Regions from separate parts of the Agrobacterium vacciniicorymbosi genome, predicted to be linked through region 1. Evidence: predicted binding sites of a transcription regulator. Region 1 holds the regulator's gene; each other region holds the start of a gene.
The links. Region 1 encodes LexA, which represses DNA repair genes until DNA is damaged. Its sites were predicted from a motif close to TGTTCNNNNTGTGTTCNG; they were not measured.
Positions count from the first base shown of each region.

Region 2: ABUK73_RS17895 (ImuA family protein) is a predicted target of LexA. The motif match lies at 4,043-4,060, and genes of this name have one in related genera.
Region 3: ABUK73_RS15015 (ImuA family protein) is a predicted target of LexA. The motif match lies at 2,948-2,965, and genes of this name have one in related genera.

Region 1 is NZ_JBETMF010000001.1:177,239-183,132, reverse strand. It holds gene kdsA (3-deoxy-8-phosphooctulonate synthase) at 213-1,061, opposite strand; gene ABUK73_RS00995 (hypothetical protein) at 1,231-1,788, opposite strand; gene lexA (transcriptional repressor LexA) at 2,177-2,899, shown strand; gene ABUK73_RS00985 (glutathione S-transferase family protein) at 3,337-4,017, shown strand; gene ABUK73_RS00980 (ComEC/Rec2 family competence protein) at 4,137-5,894, opposite strand, start outside.
Region 2 is NZ_JBETMF010000011.1:190,850-196,743, forward strand. It holds gene ABUK73_RS17860 (hypothetical protein) at 1-226, shown strand, start outside; gene ABUK73_RS17865 (hypothetical protein) at 396-1,478, shown strand; gene ABUK73_RS17870 (hypothetical protein) at 1,513-1,677, opposite strand; gene ABUK73_RS17875 (hypothetical protein) at 1,952-2,167, shown strand; gene ABUK73_RS17880 (SDR family NAD(P)-dependent oxidoreductase) at 2,261-2,992, opposite strand; gene ABUK73_RS17885 (winged helix-turn-helix transcriptional regulator) at 3,074-3,466, shown strand; gene ABUK73_RS17890 (ester cyclase) at 3,510-3,884, opposite strand; gene ABUK73_RS17895 (ImuA family protein) at 4,108-4,863, shown strand; partial or broken gene ABUK73_RS17900 (Y-family DNA polymerase) at 4,784-5,894, shown strand, end outside.
Region 3 is NZ_JBETMF010000009.1:25,449-31,342, reverse strand. It holds gene ABUK73_RS15025 (error-prone DNA polymerase) at 1-698, opposite strand, end outside; gene ABUK73_RS15020 (Y-family DNA polymerase) at 698-2,212, opposite strand; gene ABUK73_RS15015 (ImuA family protein) at 2,133-2,885, opposite strand; gene ABUK73_RS15010 (hypothetical protein) at 3,603-3,965, shown strand; gene thyX (FAD-dependent thymidylate synthase) at 3,978-4,910, shown strand; gene ABUK73_RS15000 (hypothetical protein) at 4,916-5,854, opposite strand; gene ABUK73_RS14995 (ORC-CDC6 family AAA ATPase) at 5,844-5,894, opposite strand, start outside.

The DNA of each region.
Region 1 (5,894 bases):
GGACTGGAACAGGATTTTCAGTTGCCTGTCTTAGAGTGCATCCCGAAAACTGTGAAGCGCTTTTCGGATGAGCGGCGCGATAAACAGGGCGACGGAATAGCGACTCGATGTGAACTTCCTCCGTCGCTGTAGACGACGCGCAAGAAATTACAATGACGGCGCCCATCTCTGGACGCCGTCTTTTCATAAAAATCGATTGAGGCCAAAAGCGATCACGCAGCTTTCGCGATATTGTCGAAAGCCAGCAGCTTTTCCAGAAGCTTCGGCATATCCTTCAGGTGGACCATATTGGGTCCGTCCGAGGGAGCGTTATCAGGGTCTTCATGCGTTTCCACAAAAAGACCGGCGACGCCGACCGCAATGGCCGCACGCGCCAGCGTCTCAACGAATTCCCGCTGACCGCCGCTCGAACCACCCTGCCCGCCCGGCTGCTGCACGGAGTGAGTCGCGTCAAAGACAACCGGCGCACCGAGCGATGCCATGATGGGCAGCGAGCGCATGTCGGAAACGAGCGTGTTGTAACCGAAGGACGCGCCGCGCTCGCACAGCAGCACGTTCGGGTTGCCACTATCGTTCAGCTTGGCCAGAACATTCTTCATGTCCCAAGGCGCCAGGAACTGACCCTTCTTCACATTGACGACCCGACCGGTCTTGGCCGCCGCCACCAGAAGGTCCGTTTGCCTGCTGAGAAACGCCGGGATTTGCAGGATGTCGACAACCGGTGACACGATTGCGCACTGTTCTTCCGTGTGAATATCCGTCAACACCGGAAAGCCGAATTGCTCCTTAAGTTCAGCAAAAACCTCCAGCGCCTTATCGATGCCAATGCCGCGCTGGCCCGACAGGGACGTGCGGTTGGCCTTATCGAAGGACGACTTGTAGACAAAACCGATACCCAGCTTGCCGCACAGCTCCGCCATGGTCTCGGCAATCATGAAGGCATGGTCGCGGCTCTCCATCTGGCACGGCCCGGCAATCAGCGAGAAACGTTCGGTATTGGAGAAAGTTACCTGCCCGGCACCTTCGCCGACGACCACGTTGAGATTATTCTGGACGCTCATCATTACTCCTCGAAGGCAAACCGGGCCTACGCCCAGCCGCCAAGCGGCTGCACGCAGACATATTCTACAATCCTGGTCACGCCATTATCAGGAAGCGTAATCTATGTCACGGCTGCCGTGCCGGTTGATCGGAACAGTTTCCGCTACAAAAAGCAGCACCCTGTTTACGTTATTTTTGTGCCAGCTTCACCACATCGGGATTTGCTTTCATGAAGCGGATGGTCGGTCCGGCCTCGTTGACAGCAGAGGAAAACTCACTCGTAGATTTCACGCGTTCGATCTCCTCGGGTTTGAAGTCTTGAGCCAAGAGAAACCGATAAACATACTCCGTGTTTTCGCCCACCGCCCAAGAAGGTAGCTTTGCCTCAAATGCCTTTTCTTGACGCTGCTTTCGCTCCATGGTCACCGCAAGCCTGACAAGACTTCCAAGTGGAATCGGTATGCCATTAATACCGATGTCCGGCACGAAACTAGCCGCGTGCAAACCACCGCCAAGTTTATTGTTACGCAAAATGGAAGCGCACTTATTGTCTCTCGACGGCTGCTTTTTGGCCGCGACGCGATCCGCATTTATAAGCATAATCAGTTTGCAGTTCGCGACAGTGGATGCCAGGAGCAATCTATCATACTCCGCTTTTTTAAGAGCTTCTGGCGAATTGGGTTGGGTGGTTTGGCACCCGGCAAGTGCAACAAGGCCCACAATCAGGCTGAGCGTTCTAAATTTCACTTGATGGACTTTCTAAAACGATATCCGTACCGCTTTCACTCGTAGGAGAATGACGGACAAAAACTGATGAAAATGCTTAAAAACAGGACCAAATACCTGCTCACCCCACAAGATGCCAAGATCACCGCGCGGGCCCCTTGAAAGCATGAGCGGAATTAGCAAAATCGGGCAGAAAAACAACCCGGAGGCGCAAATCGGCGTGATTCAACGTGAAGAAGTCGTAACCAGCCATGGCCATATGATTCTCTCAACGATCTGACGGATATTTATTTTGATCTGGCTTAAGTGATTTTTTACTGGGCTATTGCAGAACACATATGGAACAGATAGTGTTCGTTCTGTATTTGTTTCGCGAATCTTCGCCTCGAATTTCCAAGGGTGTTTCTTCATGCTCACGCGCAAACAGCAGGAATTGCTTCTGTTCATTCATGAAAGAATGAAAGAGTCTGGCGTGCCGCCATCCTTCGATGAAATGAAGGATGCACTCGATCTTGCCTCTAAATCGGGCATTCACCGGTTGATTACGGCGCTGGAAGAGCGCGGGTTTATTCGCCGGCTACCGAATAGGGCGCGCGCACTCGAAGTCATCAAGCTTCCCGAGTCCTATTCTCCAGCCAACAAGCCGCAACGCGGCTTTTCGCCCAGCGTCATCGAAGGCAGCCTTGGCAAGCCAAAGGCTGTGGAGCCATCGCCCGCACCTGCCCCGTTGAACAGTCGCGACGTCAACTCGGTCAGCGTTCCCGTCATGGGGCGAATCGCAGCAGGTGTCCCGATTTCGGCGATCCAGAACAACACCCATGATGTGGTCGTGCCGATGGATATGATCGGCTCTGGCGAACATTACGCGCTCGAGGTCAAAGGCGATTCGATGATCGAAGCCGGTATTTTCGATGGAGATACGGTCATTATTCGTGACGGAAGCACCGCAAATCCGGGCGATATCGTCGTTGCATTGGTGGATGACGAAGAAGCGACACTGAAGCGCTTCCGCCGCAAGGGTGCCTCCATTGCGCTCGAAGCCGCCAACCCCGCTTACGAGACCCGCATCTTCGGACCGGACCGGGTGAAAATCCAGGGTAAGCTTGTCGGCCTGATCCGCCGCTATCACTGACTACTGCTGCCTATAATTTAGCGGGCGGATTTTTAGGTCTGCCCGCGGGCAATATTTCTGGTTTTGATTCGCCTGTTGGCGAGGTACCAGAGCCAAAGTTGGACGTTGGTTCGATTAACAAACAAGTGCACTTACATGCATTTCAGAGGGAAATTTGCGCTCACGGTAAGTGCAGATATCCAAAAATAGTTAGTCGGCTCACTATCTTCGAATCACTCGCGTCGGTGAGCGTCTATGAATGATTTTAGCGTGACGTTTTGTGTGTAGCGCTGCCTAGTTTGAGTTGCGGAATGGGAGCTTCAGACCGAAATCTCTCTGTTCACAATGTCACCACCTGGGCACAAAAGATCAAATTATTTGAAGACCACCATCGCGCAAACCGTCTGTATCGGAGAAATTTCCCGCGCTAACACGGTGCTGCAACCGAGGGATATGAAATGTACGATCTTTATATAGCCAACAAGAACTATTCCTCCTGGTCCCTGCGGCCATGGGTGTTGATGCGGACACTCGATATTGCATTCAGCGAAAAGCTTACCCCATTCGGCAATTCCGCCGAGGATTTCGCGACATTTTCTCCCACCGCCAAGGTGCCCTGCCTTGTCGAGAGCGACCTGACCGTATGGGATTCGCTGTCGATCATCGAATATCTGGCGGAACGGCATAGTGGAGTTTGGGCTGGTGATACGAAGGCACGTGCATGGTCGCGTTCTGCCGCGGCGGAAATGCACTCAGGCTTCCAGACATTGCGCAACGAACATCCGATGAATGTCGGTCTTCGGATCCAGCCAACTGAAGTTGGCGAGGCGCTGAAGAAAGACATTTCCCGCATCGACGCACTTTGGCAGGAAGGTCTAGCCTCCTTTGGCGGTCCGTTCCTGGCGGGAGACGCATTTACAGCAGTAGACGCGTTTTTCTGCCCCGTCGCCTTCCGCTTCCAGACCTATGGAACGGCTATGTCGCCCGAGGCCGAGGCTTACAAGAACCGTCTCCTCACCCTCCCCGCAATGCAGGAATGGCAGGATGCGGCCTTGCTGGAACCGTGGCGCGATGCAGAACACGAGGCGGAAGCCAAAGCCATCGGAGAATGGCTGGCGGATTTGCGCTTGAAGTCGTGAGATATGGAACGGCGTCTGTTTCGAACGAAAATACCGACTTGGCTGTGTAAAACGGTCTGTGTGAAAACGAGTCAGAAGGTATCGCAAAGCGCGCAAGCGGCACCTTTGAATGAAGCATATCACGGGGCGTTCGATAGCATTCTTTCGATATGCTCCGGCACTGACGCGTCGAACTCTCCTTTGCGCCACTCATAGCTACGGTGCCTTGTCCAGAAGCGGTCCATATCCTGCATCGCCGCTTCGGCGCGCAGCACAGGCTTACCCTTTTCACCAAGCCATATTTCCATAGAGCCCGTGCGCCGCAAGGTTTCGCTGCTGATGAGGATTGCGCCGGATCGACACGTGGAAAAAAAAGGCACCTTGCGCGTCGTCACCACCACATCGGCGAGATCGCAACCCGCTCCCGTGAGCGCGGTATCCAGAATGACCGCGACCGCCACGCCGGACTTTGACGTCGCAACGCACCATTGGTCTTTGCGGCAGGTGAAGCGATCCGTGCCTGACAAGGCCTCTTTCATTTCTCTGGCGGCCCGCACCTTATCCTCGTCGCTCAAACGGGGCTTACGACCGGCAGCATCGCCAGCCTCTTGTGCGGCATCACCGGTGGGTGACTTCACCACATCCAGCATTCTCGGCCCAACATGTTGCTCTGGCAACGGCACCGCCCTCGCCCACTGATCATAGATGAAACCGGAGGCACGGGGCTTCGTCGTTGCAACTGCATCTGCCGACAGCAAAGCGACCAAAGAGCCATCTTCGTAAATCAGCAGATCTGGTTTGCTGCGCCATTGCTCCGTCACCAGCATAATGAAGCCAGCGGCAATCAGCGGCAGCCCGATCAGAGCAAGCCGCGTGCGCAGCAGCGCGATGATCAGAAATCCCGCCGTGGAGACACCCAGAAACCAGCCGTTCTGCCGCCCGATCGTCGCGTCTCCGCCCCAGCTCGAGACCGTCTTGGCGATCTCGATCACCGCCGCCATGCCGTAACCCATGACCTTCAGAAAAGGCGCATCGAGCCCAAAAGGCATCAGCAGCATTCCCACCAGTGCAAAAGGCATGACGATCAACGACATGACCGGCATGGCCGCCAGATTTGCCGCCAGCCCATAGGTCGTGATGCGGTGAAAATGTTCGATGGAATAGATCGCGGTGGAGATGCCACCGATCAGTGACGTGATGACGACGCCACCAATGACCGTTGCCACGTTTTGCGATAATGACAGCCACCACGGCGGACGGCTGATCACGAGCCCTCCCCGCTCGCCACGCCACCGGCTCCAGAAGCCATAGCCGGACACCAGCGCCAGGGTCGCGGCAAAGGACATCTGGAAGCTCGGCCCCATCACCTCATGAGGTGACAGAACGATGATGACGATGGCGGAAAGCGCGACGTTTCGCAGGCTGATCGAAGGCCTGTCCACCAGCACGGCAATCAGCATGATGGACATCATCAACCACGCGCGCTCCGCCGAAACTGCAAAACCCGAAATCAGGTAATAGGCAAGCGTCATGAGCAGTGCCGCAAAAGCTGATATTTTCTTGACCGGCCAACGCTGCGAGAATCCGGCAAACAGGCTGAAGATGGTGCGCATGCCGACGAAGAAAATACCGGCGGCAAGCGCCATGTTCAGGCCGGAGATGGCCACGATATGCGCAAGGCCGGAAACGCGCAGTGCCTCCATCGTCTCGCCTGAAATCGCACGTCTCTCATCGGTGACAATAGATGCCGCAAAGGCTCCCGCATCCCCGCCGATCAGGTTGCGAATGCGCTGTGCGATCTGGCTTCGGAGCTTGTAAAGCCAACTGTCAGCGCTTTGGAGCCAGGTCTTGGTGCCCTGCTCACCCGGCATTCCTGCCACCGTCTTGGGCGGGCCATA
Region 2 (5,894 bases), on a different contig from region 1:
CGACGTCCGGGCAGATGGCCATCCGTGCGGAATTCTCTGGTACCCGCTGCCCGGCGTTGACCTTCCTCCGTTCGCCTATCGGTCAGTTGGGGTTAAGGAGTATCGCACCCGTGATGGCAGCTCCCTCGCCGTCGATGAAGTGACGAAATTTGATGCCGCGAGGTACTGGGCTTCGCGTCGCGCTTACAACGGGCTATCTGCGAAGGCTCCCGGCATGACACACTGAGGAATATTCGATCGTCCTTCCATTGTGCAATTCGCTCTTGCGGCAGACCGAAATCCGGCGAACACTTTCTACAGAGCCCGCTCAAGGGCAGCCAACCGAACAGATGAATGATGCAGCCCGCCATATCTCTCTGGCGGGCGCGACATCGCTTTGCCAGAAGGAGCAGCCATTGACCGAGCCCTATCTCTATCGTTTGTCACGTTTTCGACTTGCCGGATTTAGGCCCAATCCAAGGACCGGGTCCTCACCGAATGTCGCGGCTCGCCCGGTCTTTGCGGGACCCGACGCTGCTATCGAAATCGACGGAAGCACCATCCGTGGGTTCATTAACGGCGAGCCCTCGCACGTCAGCGGACAACTCGCGAAGCTCATTGAACGCTATAGCGGGAAACTCGTAGCTGCGGCGGAGACTAAGCGGGCTGGAGAGCCGTTGACGGTGATATTCTCAGGCACATGGCATCACATCGACTTCGGTGTCGCTCCCCGGTTTGAGGGATGTTTGACGCACGTCGTCGCGCGGGACGGATCGATCAAGACCACTCTCTATGACGAGCGTGTTTTCGAATGGGATACGAAGCCGTATCGCGCTGGCTACGGCTTCACCACTCTGATGTGCGGCGAACTCGACAACAATGCCGACGATCTCGACGAGATGGCCGACCACTCGATCTCCAAAAAGCGCGGCGAGCACAAAGGCGCAAGCGGACTTGGCGTGGTTGGCGGAATCATCTGGTCCACGCACGACGACGCAAAGTTGCCAATCCTGTATTCGGCAGCGACGGGCACAAGTAAGATCGAGATGGATTTCGAACTAGACGAAGAGGAGGAGGAATACCTTTCGGGACAGCCGATAATCGGAGACGGCTCTTTATCGGCCGCTGTCGTTTTAAAGTTGCGAGACCTCGAAAAGGAGGATGGCTGGTTTCGTGGAAAGGGCGTCGACCGGGCAACCCATCGACCCCGCAAGTTCAAGCTCTTCGAAGTTCCAGACGCCGTGAACGCGATTGGGTACTGGGTTCAATTCCGCACCCGCGGTAGCATCGTCTCGACGGAGTTCAGGCTGTTCGGAGGCGTTCCGGAGTGGCCGCAGGAGGTTCTCGAAAAGACAAGCGACGGCAATTGCGGTGACGATCTACTCGGCAATCTTTATGCCAGCGACTGGATATACGAACCGACCAACGATGCGCCGGATCAGGAAGTCAGGCTTCTAGCGCTCGGACCGATACCTCATGTTTCCGTTGCGCCCATCTGAAGGCGGCAGAACGCGCGCACCTACTGAAGCGTCCTCACGAAAATGCGGACCAACCGCATTTCCATATCGAGTTCATCGGGAGATGAAAGGAGACGTAGAAAACCTCGACCGTGGAGACGCCGACCGGTAGTGCCGCGTCGAGTTTGGCTCTAAAATCTTCCACGGCGGCAGAGTCCAGTTCTTCAAACTTCTTTTTCATCCGCATTTCGTGTTTCTTCATCTTAGGGAGAATCATTTTTCGGACCTTCCGAAGATGTTTCCGCAGCTTAGACATTGGCGCTCCAGTTCGTTTACTGACAATAGGCGGGACCGATAAAAGAAGTATTCCCTCGCCGAGTTGTAATTCAACGACGCCAGTCGATCGCAATATCGGTCATGTCTGGGCGTTCTCGACGTCGTCGCTACCGTAGCAAAAACACTCTGGCATTCCGAAGGCCGAACAGGCAGCGATCGTTGATGACCGCGACGTCATCATGAAACACAACATGCGTCTGGGTGTAATCAGTGAAGTGTTCGCACCGGCTATCGAGAAAGCGGTGAATGCGTCTTCGACAGGAAGTGACGCTCAAGATGAAATCGCTCGCTTGATCGTGACGGCGGTGGGTATCCGCCAAAACGATGGCAGTGAAGTGATCACATTCACCTTCACAACACAAACCGAGGCAGATGCATTCGATAAAGCGATTTGAAGTTATAGCGCAAGTCGGTCTTGCCAGCAGCTGAACGAGCGCATTCAATGGCAACCCGACCCGGTGCAGATCGGGTGCCTTCATTAGAAACTTCTAGACTTGCAGCAAGCCGCCATCGACGCATAGTTCGATCCCGGCAACGTAGCTCGCCTCATCGCTCAAGAGAAACAAGGCGGCCGCAGCGACCTCTGAAGGTTTTGCCATGCGCCCCATCGGAATCGGAGCGACAATCGCTGCGCGTGTGTCTTCTTCGACAGCAGCCATCATATCCGTATCTGTTGGGCCGGGTGCAACCACGTTGACCCTAATCCCTTTAGGAGCGAGTTCGGCAGTCCAGGTTCGCGCATAGGATCGAACGGCTGCTTTGGTTGCACAGTAGGTGCCGTAACCCGCATAACCCGCACTTCCGGCGATGGAGCCAATGAGGACGACCGAGCTACCTTCTGTCAGTGCAGGAAGAGCAGCCTGTAAGCCGAAAACCATCCCTCGGACATTGACGTCGAAGTGACGGTCGAAATGCTCCGGCGTCATCTCGGCGACCTGCGACGGCTCCGAAAGACCTGCATTCAAAACAAGCGCGTCGATCCGGCCATGTGCTTTGCGCACCGTCTCGACAGCTGCGACCATGTCTTCGGGAGAGCCTGCATCTGCGGCAATACCGACCACGCCATTGCCAATGTCTTTAGCGGCCTTCCGAGCATCTTCTACTCTGCGACTGGTGATAAACACGTTCGCGCCTTCTGCTGAAAGTCGCTCTGCAATAGCGAGGCCAATACCCTTTGCGCCGCCAACGATCAGTGCCACTTTGTTATTCATGCGAGCCATCGTAAATCCTTTCACTGAATGGTCTCACAATGATATACTGCGGATATCTGATATCAATTACGCACCTGGAATAGCCTAGATATGGACGAGTATACCGACCTCGAAGACCTCTCCCATCGTGCACTCTGCGACATGCCGCTGGTTCGGCCAGTGCTGGATAAAATTGCAGACAAATGGACGATCATGATCCTCACTGTGATCTGCCCCAAACCCTCACGCTTCAATGAAATAAAGCGCCGTCTCGACGGGATCACGCACAAGGCGCTGGCTGACGCTTTGAAACGACTTGAGCGAAATGGCCTTGTGACCAGGACGGTGCTTCCAACCCAGCCGATTGGCGTAGAGTACGCGATCACGCCACTCGGCCATTCCCTACGAGAACCATTCGAAGCATTGTGTTCGTGGGCCGCCGCCAATGGGGACAAAATCGAGGATGCGACGCAACGTTACGACAACGCTCGAACTCATCGCTAATGGCAATTTCGCATGACGGTAAGAACCAGCGTCATAATTGCCGTTAGATCTCGGCCTTATCGATCACAGACCACACACGCCTGATCTTCTTGCCTCTGAACTCGTAAAATACGTGCTCGTGAAAGACGACCCGTTTTCCATTGATGGGGAGCCCCATGAAATCTCCCACAGGTGAACAGTCAAAATTGAGACGAGCAGCAATCTTTGCAGGCTCGCAAACTAGAAGCTCGGCCTGAAAACTAAGATCGGGAATGTCCCGAAAATCTTTGACGAGCATGTCGCGGTAACCATCGAGCCCAATCGGTCGACCGTTGTGCTCGACTTGATCGTCTACGAAATTTCCAAGTTCGTCCCACGCTTGGCGATTAAGGCAGCCAAGATAAGCGAGATAGATTTCGCGTAGTTGATGATCGTTCATAAGACCTCCGACACTTTGCAATTTTCGACAAACTCCCAGTTGTGGACAGCGGGTGTCTAGTTCTCTGTTTTAACTTCAGATTCCGTTCGTGTTGGTCCTGTGGATCATAGGTGGACAATCTGCCTCAGCCAATATGACGATTGACTCAAATAGTACAAAGGAACAAATAGAGAACGCTCCCGGTTTTACCGGGTGGCATAATCGTCTGCAAAGGGAGTTCACCATGGGAATAGGCAACGCGAATGCGGTCATTGCCGAGCTTCGAGAGCAAATCGGACACCTAGAAAGGGCCGCTGCCCGAAAGAGGATGCTGCTGCCGTTCGGTGTGGACGATATCGACGAGTGTCTTCCGAATGGTGGTTTGAGTTATGGAGCGATTCACGAATTCGCGGGCGGTGGAACCGGCACGGTCGACGGCGCTGCAGCAGCCCTTTTTGCCGCCGGTATAGCAGCAAGAACCAAAGGCAAGATCGTCTGGTGTCTGACGAGGCCGGACCTGTTTTTTCCAGCTTTAGCGCAGGCCGGTCTTCATCATAGCCGCGTCGTCTTTGTCGAAGCAGACAAGGAGGAAGATGTCCTTGCCTCCCTAGAAGAGGGTCTATCGTTTGGTGGTCTTGGTGCCGTGGTCGGCGAGCTGGTTCGATTGCCAATGACGGCATCCCGACGACTCCAGCTCGCGGCCGAGAAGACCGGCACAATGGGTCTGATTGTCCGGCGATGGCGCAGGCAAACCGAAGCATCGGATTTCGGGCAACCAACCGCTTCGTCAACAAGATGGCGTGTATCGGTCCTTCCTTCTGAGGAGCTACCGGTGCCGGGAGTGGGCAGGCCCAGATGGTTCATTGAACTGATGCGAGTGAAAGCGGGCGAGTGCGCAGAGTTTATCGTAGGAGCGTGTGATGCCTCGGGTCGTATCAATCTATCTACCGGATTTAGCGACGGACAGGATCAGGAGAGACGATCCGGATATTTCCGTTGAACAGCCTATCGCCGTCATATCGAAATCCGGCTCGAAACGATGGGTTTCGGCAGTAGACAAGGCTGCACGGACCGCAGGACTGAAAGTGGGCATGCCCGCTGCAAAAGCACAGGCGATTTTCCGAGGTCTTTTCATGGTCGACGCCGATCCCGCTGCGGATTTCGTCGCACTTGAACGGATTACGTTCTGGGCTCTGGGCCAGCATTCGCCAATCGTTGCTATTGATGAACCGAATGGCATCGTCATGGACACGGAAGGAGCCGATCATCTTCAAGGAGGCGAGCTTCCGATGATTACCGGCATTGCCAATCGGTTTCGCGCAAAGAAGCTGACTGCCCGCGTTGCCATTGCCGATACCTGGGGCGCAGCGCATGCTTGCGCCAGAGTCATCCAGCGGGAAACCGTAATCGTTCCTGTCGGTGAGACGGTCCGGGCGGTCGAGAACCTGCCTCTGTCGTTGCTGCGGCTTCCAGCGAAGATCGTCGATGATCTCCACACCCTCGGCTTCAGGAGCATTGGGGAATTGGCCGCGACGCCCCCGGGCACCGCTCGCCCTTCGTTTTGGACCTGAAATCGGACGACGTATTGAGCAGATGTTTGGGCGGGTTTCCGAGCCTATCAATCCGATACGAACGCCCGACGTCATCGAAGTCAGTCGATCATTTGCCGAACCGATTGGATCGGCAGAAACCATCAACAAGTATGTCGGTCGTCTGGTGGAGCAGCTTGTCGTCGAGCTTCAGAAGAGAGGTCTCGGCGTTCGTCGCACTGATCTCATTGTTGAGAAAGTAGACGGCACTCGCCAGGCTATTCGCGCGGGTACCGCCAAACCGGCCCGTGATGTCGCTTGGCTGGTAAAGCTGTTTTGAGATCGCACCGAGAAAATCGATCCTGGTTTCGGTATCGAGAAACTGACCCTCTCAGCCATCATGACGCAGCCGCTCGAAGAAGAGCAGCGCTCGTCCGAGTTGATGGAAGACCAGGATGAAGACCTGACACCGCTAATCGATATTTACGGTAACCGTGGTCAG
Region 3 (5,894 bases), on a different contig from region 1:
TAACGCGGAAACAAGCGCTCCATCTCCTCTGGGGGCTTGAGATAGCGGTCGGCATGCCGTTCCCTGTCGAAGCCCACGTCATCGATGGTCGTAGTCGTGCGGATACAAGTTACGATGTCCTGCAGTTGACGGCGAGATGGCTCATGGTAGAGAACGTCGTTCGTGATAACCGTTTTCACCCCGAACTTCGTCGCAAGGTTCGAAAGCTCGTGGAGCCGCATCTGGTCATTCGGGCGCCGGCGGAGGCTGAGCGAGAGATAGGCACGCCTGCCGAAGATTTCGTTCATCTTGCGGAGCTGCACAGCACAGACATCGTCTGCGAGATCGGGCACAAGAATGCCAATAAGGCCTTCGGCATAGAGGGCGAGATCATCGACACGTAAAATGCAGTTGTTCTTGCCGCCCCTGCCCTTGCCGACGGTGATAAGCCGGGTCAGCCGTGAATACGCCGCCTTGTCCGTCGGATAGACGAGCACCGACATGCCGTCTTGCAGATCGAGCCGACAGCCGACGACCAGACGAAGCCCGGTTTCGCGAGAAGCCTCCAACGCTCGCACGATCCCCGCCAGACTGTTGCGGTCAACGACGCCGATGGCTTCGATGCCAAGCTCCTTGGCGGTCGCGAACAGCTCCTGCGCAGATGACGCTCCGCGCAGGAAGCTGAAATGCGTGGTGACCTGGAGTTCCGCGTATTTCATCAGGCAAAGATCCCGTGCATGAACCAGCGATGGGAACCCGTTTCCGGATCAATGCCGTCGCCGGAGCGAAAGATCCAGAATCGTTCGCCGTCGTCGTTTTCGATGACAAAATAATCTCGCACCGCCTCGAGTTCAGTCGGGCGTTTCCACCATTCTCCGAATATGCGTTCCGGGCCGTCGGCTCGCTTCACCCGGTGGCGCTTTCCACGCCAGGTAATAGTTGCTGGCGGATAGTCTGGCATCATTGCGATTGCCTGGATTTGCTCCGGTCGTTCGAACAGCCGCACGGGTCTGCGCCAATGCCCCACCCAGCTTTCAGCTATCTCCTGGGCGACCGCGGATATCTGCTGCACGCTCCGCTCGGGCACATCTGATGCAATAGGTGCCACGCGGTAGACACGCTGTCCGCCTCGGTTGCTGAAGATGTCGATCAATGGAGTGAGGTCAGTTATCTCTTCTTCAACAAGACACGAGGCCTTCTGCTCTTCGTGCAGCGGTTCCGCCGACACGGCAACGAGAACGAGTTTCTCGATGCCGAAACCGGGATCGATCTGCTCTGTGCGATCCCTGAAGAGCTTCGTAAGCCAGGCGACATCGCGTGCTGGCTTGGCGGTTCCTGCACGGACCGCCTGTAGGGTGTTGTCGACACGATGCACGATGAGGTCCGTCCGGCGCGCGCCGAGGCCGCGTTTCTCAAGTTCGGCGACGAGCTGGACGACGAGCCGACCGACGTATTTGTTGATCGTATCGGCCGCGCCTATTGGTTCCTGAAACGATCTGGAGACTTCGACAAGGTCGTCCGTCCGGATCGGATCGATTGGTTCTCCCGCGCGACCAAACATCTGGTCGAGGCGGCGGCCGACTTCAGGACCGAAACGGAGGGCCAGCGGTGCTCTTGGGGTATTCGACAGCTCGCCGATGGAATGAAAGCCAAGAACACGAAGATCCTGGACGACTTTCTCCGGGAGCCTCAACAACGAGATTGGTAGCTTCTCAACTGCTCGTACGATCTCGCCGCGGGGAACGATCACGGTGTCGCGGTTGATGGCTCGAACGCATGCGTGCGCTGCGCCCCATGTATCCGCTATGGCCACCTTTGCCGTCAGCTTTCTGGAATGGAAGGTATTGACGATACCGCTGATCATCAGAAGCTCGCCACCCTGCAGATGATCAGCACCCTCTGTGTCGAGAACGAGACCATCGAGGCCGTCAACTGCGACGATCGGGGAATAATGGCCAAGCGCCCACAGCGCGATGCGATCCAGAGCGGCGGCATCGGCGGCAGGATCTGCATCGACGAGCATCAGCCCGCGGAAGATCGCCTGAGCCTTCGCCGCGGCCATGCCGACGCGGACACCGATCTTCTGCGCAGCTCCGTCGGCAGACGCGACCCACCGCTTAGATCCGCTATGCGCAATCACAGCGATCGGCTGGTCAGCCGGAATGGTGGGATCGTCTCGTCTGATCCTGTCCGTCGGCAAACTCGGTAGAAATATGGATACGACCCTTGCCATCACACGCTCCGACGTAAAACTCAGCACACTCGCCCGAACGGGATCTCATCAACTCAAGAAACCATCGAGGTCGTCCTACTCCGGGTACCGGAAGTTCCTCTGACGACGTCACACTCACCCGCCACCTTGTCGTCGATGCGGTCGGCTGACCGAAGTCGTTGGCCTCGGTCTGCCTTCGCCAACGGCGCACTGCCAAGGCAATTGTCCCAGTTCGCTCCGCGACGAGCTGGAGCCGACGGCTCACGACCATTGGCAAACGCACCATCTCGCCGACAACCGCGCCACAGCCGCCGTAAGAAAGCGCTTCTTCCATGTTCGCCGCGACATCCTCTTCCTTGTCGCTCTCGACGAAGATGACCCTCCGTGGATGCAGTCCCGTCTGAGCAAGAGCCGGAAAGAACAGATCGGGCCGCGTCAGACACCAGACGATCGGCCCCTTCGTGCGTGCTGCGATCCCGGCTGCAAAAAGTGCTGCGGCTGCGCCATCAACGGTTCCGGAACCACCACCTGCAAATTCATGGAGTGCTCCATGAGCTAGGCCGCCTCCCGGAAGAATGGCGTCAATCTCCTCGACGCCAAAAGGAAGACAGCCTTTCTTCTTCGCGCCCTCCCCCTGAATGGACGAGAGGCGTTCGCGCAGATCAGCCAGCACTTGATCGCGGACAGCCGACATCGATTACGAATCCTTCCGAAATCGCAGTAAAAAGGTGCAACATCATGTCGCCAGAACTTGATTGTTCTTTTTCTGTTCCCTATCGTCGGCGGCGTCAAGACGCCCCAAAATCAGGAATCTACTCCTAGGTTTAGCATTTCTGCAGATTCGTAGAGTGGAATCAAAATCGTAGCGGAGATTCCCGGTGCGGCGCTTAGAAGTAAATATTTTTATCACCCGTTCGCCACGGGCATCGATGTGATGGCCGACCACGTGAGGCAGGGCCGAGGCAAGACATGGCAAGACGACAACCTGAGCCTGACAACGAGGGCGGACCGAGCCTGAAGGATGTCCGCCTGCCCTTGATCCAGATCGTGTGCGCACCGTGTGGTCGCCGAGACTTGCTTGAGCGCAAGGCGTTGGTCGAAAGGTTTGGCGCCGAAGTCAGCTTCTCGCGACTGAGACGACGCCTTGCGATGGGATGCGAGCGTCTTTGCAGCGCAGACAGCGATCGATGCGAGACCCGGTTCCCGTGCCTGGATGATTCTGCGGATAGCTGAGCCCTTGAGCGAATCTCGACGAAGTGGCGAGGCGCACGGAAGTCGGTATCGCAACGTTCTATCGGAGCTATCCCGGACGGGAAGCGCTGATTGAGGCGGTCTACCACCGCGAGGTTGATCAACTTGCGCTCACAGCACCTAAACTTCTTTCTCGACTCGCAGCCGTCGACGCTTTGCATTGGCTGTCGATCATGTCGCCACCAAAAAAGGCCTAGCATCCGCACTTGGTGCCATCGTCAACAATTCCTCCTATGTTTGTGTCTATTCCGTCGGAAGGCTGACGGAAAGCAGTACTCTGCTTGTGACATCCGCCATCAATGCAGATGAGATCGGTCCGGCGAGGGATCCGCTCGATCTTCTTCGCGTCCTTGTGGGCTTCTATGAAGGAAGCGACGATCCCGCGGTCAGGGGCGGAGCGATGATGATGATTGACGGACGCACCATGCCGGATTGTATGAAAATTGCCGCAGTTCGCCCATTACTTTTTCTGGATGTTCAATCCTTCGCCATCTATAACGAACTGGCGTGTTATGTTGTTTAGTGGAGGCGAAGTTTGACGAGACTTACTACAGAGCAAGATGCTGAAATACAGGCCTCGCGGTCGACCCCTGCCGCAACCCTCCGCCCAATTTCCCCCGGACTCGAAGAGGTTCTCCATCAGGCGTTTCCAGTATTGGATCATGGCCTCATTAGAGTGGTAGACTACATGGGCGACGATAGTGCAATCGTCCAAGCCGCGCGTGTTTCTTACGGCAGAGGTACGAAACACGTTCAAGAAGATCGTGGTCTGATCAATTACTTGATGCGGCACTTTCACACGACACCGTTCGAAATGGCTGAAATAAAATTCCACATAAAGCTTCCGATTTTCGTCGCGCGCCAGTGGATTCGACATCGAACGGCCAGCGTGAACGAATATTCAGCTAGGTACTCAGTGCTGGACAATGAATTCTACATTCCCGAGCCTCAGAATCTCGCTGCTCAATCGAATTCGAACAGACAAGGCCGGGGCACGGTGTTGGAAGGGGATGAAGCTGCCGAAGTTCTCTCGCTTCTGCGGAGGGACGCTGAAAATGCTTACTCCGGTTACACGACCATGTTGAACGAGCAGGACGCACCAGACTATCAAGATGGGCGCGCCGGACTGGCTCGTGAATTGGCTAGGATGAACCTATCGCTAAATTTTTACACGCAGTGGTATTGGAAAATAAATCTACACAACCTCATGAATTTTCTTCGCCTAAGGGCGGATAAACACGCTCAGTACGAGATACGAGTTTACGCCGACGTTATGCTTGATATCATGGCCGCTTGGGTCCCCATTGCACATTCGGCCTTTTTGGAACATCGCATGGAAGCCGTTCAGTTGTCGGGTAGTGCCGTAAAGGTGGTTCGTCGGTTGATCGCTGGTGAGACGGTTACCCAGGTCGATAGCGGTATGAGTCCGCGTGAATGGCAGGAGTTAAGTGCAGCCCTTGACTTATGACGTCATCAGGGATGGTTGAACAACTCGGTCAGGGACAGGATGTGAGTTTTTGCGCCGACTGTCGAATAAGCTTCCTCATTGTAGACGCCAACCTCAGCGTAGCAGACTTGAACCTCCTTGTTTCGCTGAGCGAAAAGCCCGACTCCGATAGTTGACAGTTTAGTGTGAAGTGGTGCCACAACGATATTCGACTTTACTTCAGGAGGTACAGCCCGTTGTAGTTCGTCTGCCACTAGCAATGGATCACGCGCGGAAAACTCGAACGTGTTTTCAATGTTCGAATAGTTTGATGCCAACTCCTTGAAGAAGGCATCGTTCATATTTGACAGTTCTTCGCTAATTGATTGATTTTTTCGTCCTCGTCCGAGCACAAGATATCGCGGTTCGTAAGCTTCGATGATCGCACGAGCTCGGGGAATTTCAAAACCCATTAAAACAACAAGCGTCGTTGGACGCGTCGGCCAAATCTCGCCAGCATATCCAACTACTGACCGGCATTGCGTAACTTTGCTGGAAAGGGGATCAGCCATCTTGCCAGCAGTGACGTACACCAGCCGGCAATTTCGACGCTTGGAGCTATCGATGCCACGTAGAACCTGGAGCAACATCAGCAATTCCTCCCGCCGAAAAGCGGTGACGTCGATAATTGCATTGTTCAAGCTGATTGAGGTCAGAGCATCATGGATACTCATTGCGGTACCTAGCGGATCGTCGATGCGCAGTTCGACAAGCCTGAGGGAGGGATGGCGTGCGGCCACCGCCTCTATACGACGCTGTGCGAGCTCGCTACGCCCGCCAGAAATGAAAAGTACGCCACGCCGACACATTCCCGGTGCCGCAGCCTCGGACACGACGGTGGAGCGCTCCTCAAAGCTTAGTCGTGCGATCAGCGGAAGTGGCCTCGTCCAGATAGATGCAGCGATCTCAAAGGTATCAATTATCAATGCTGCCTCCGTCTAAATCAAAGGTGAACTGCCCGTTGGC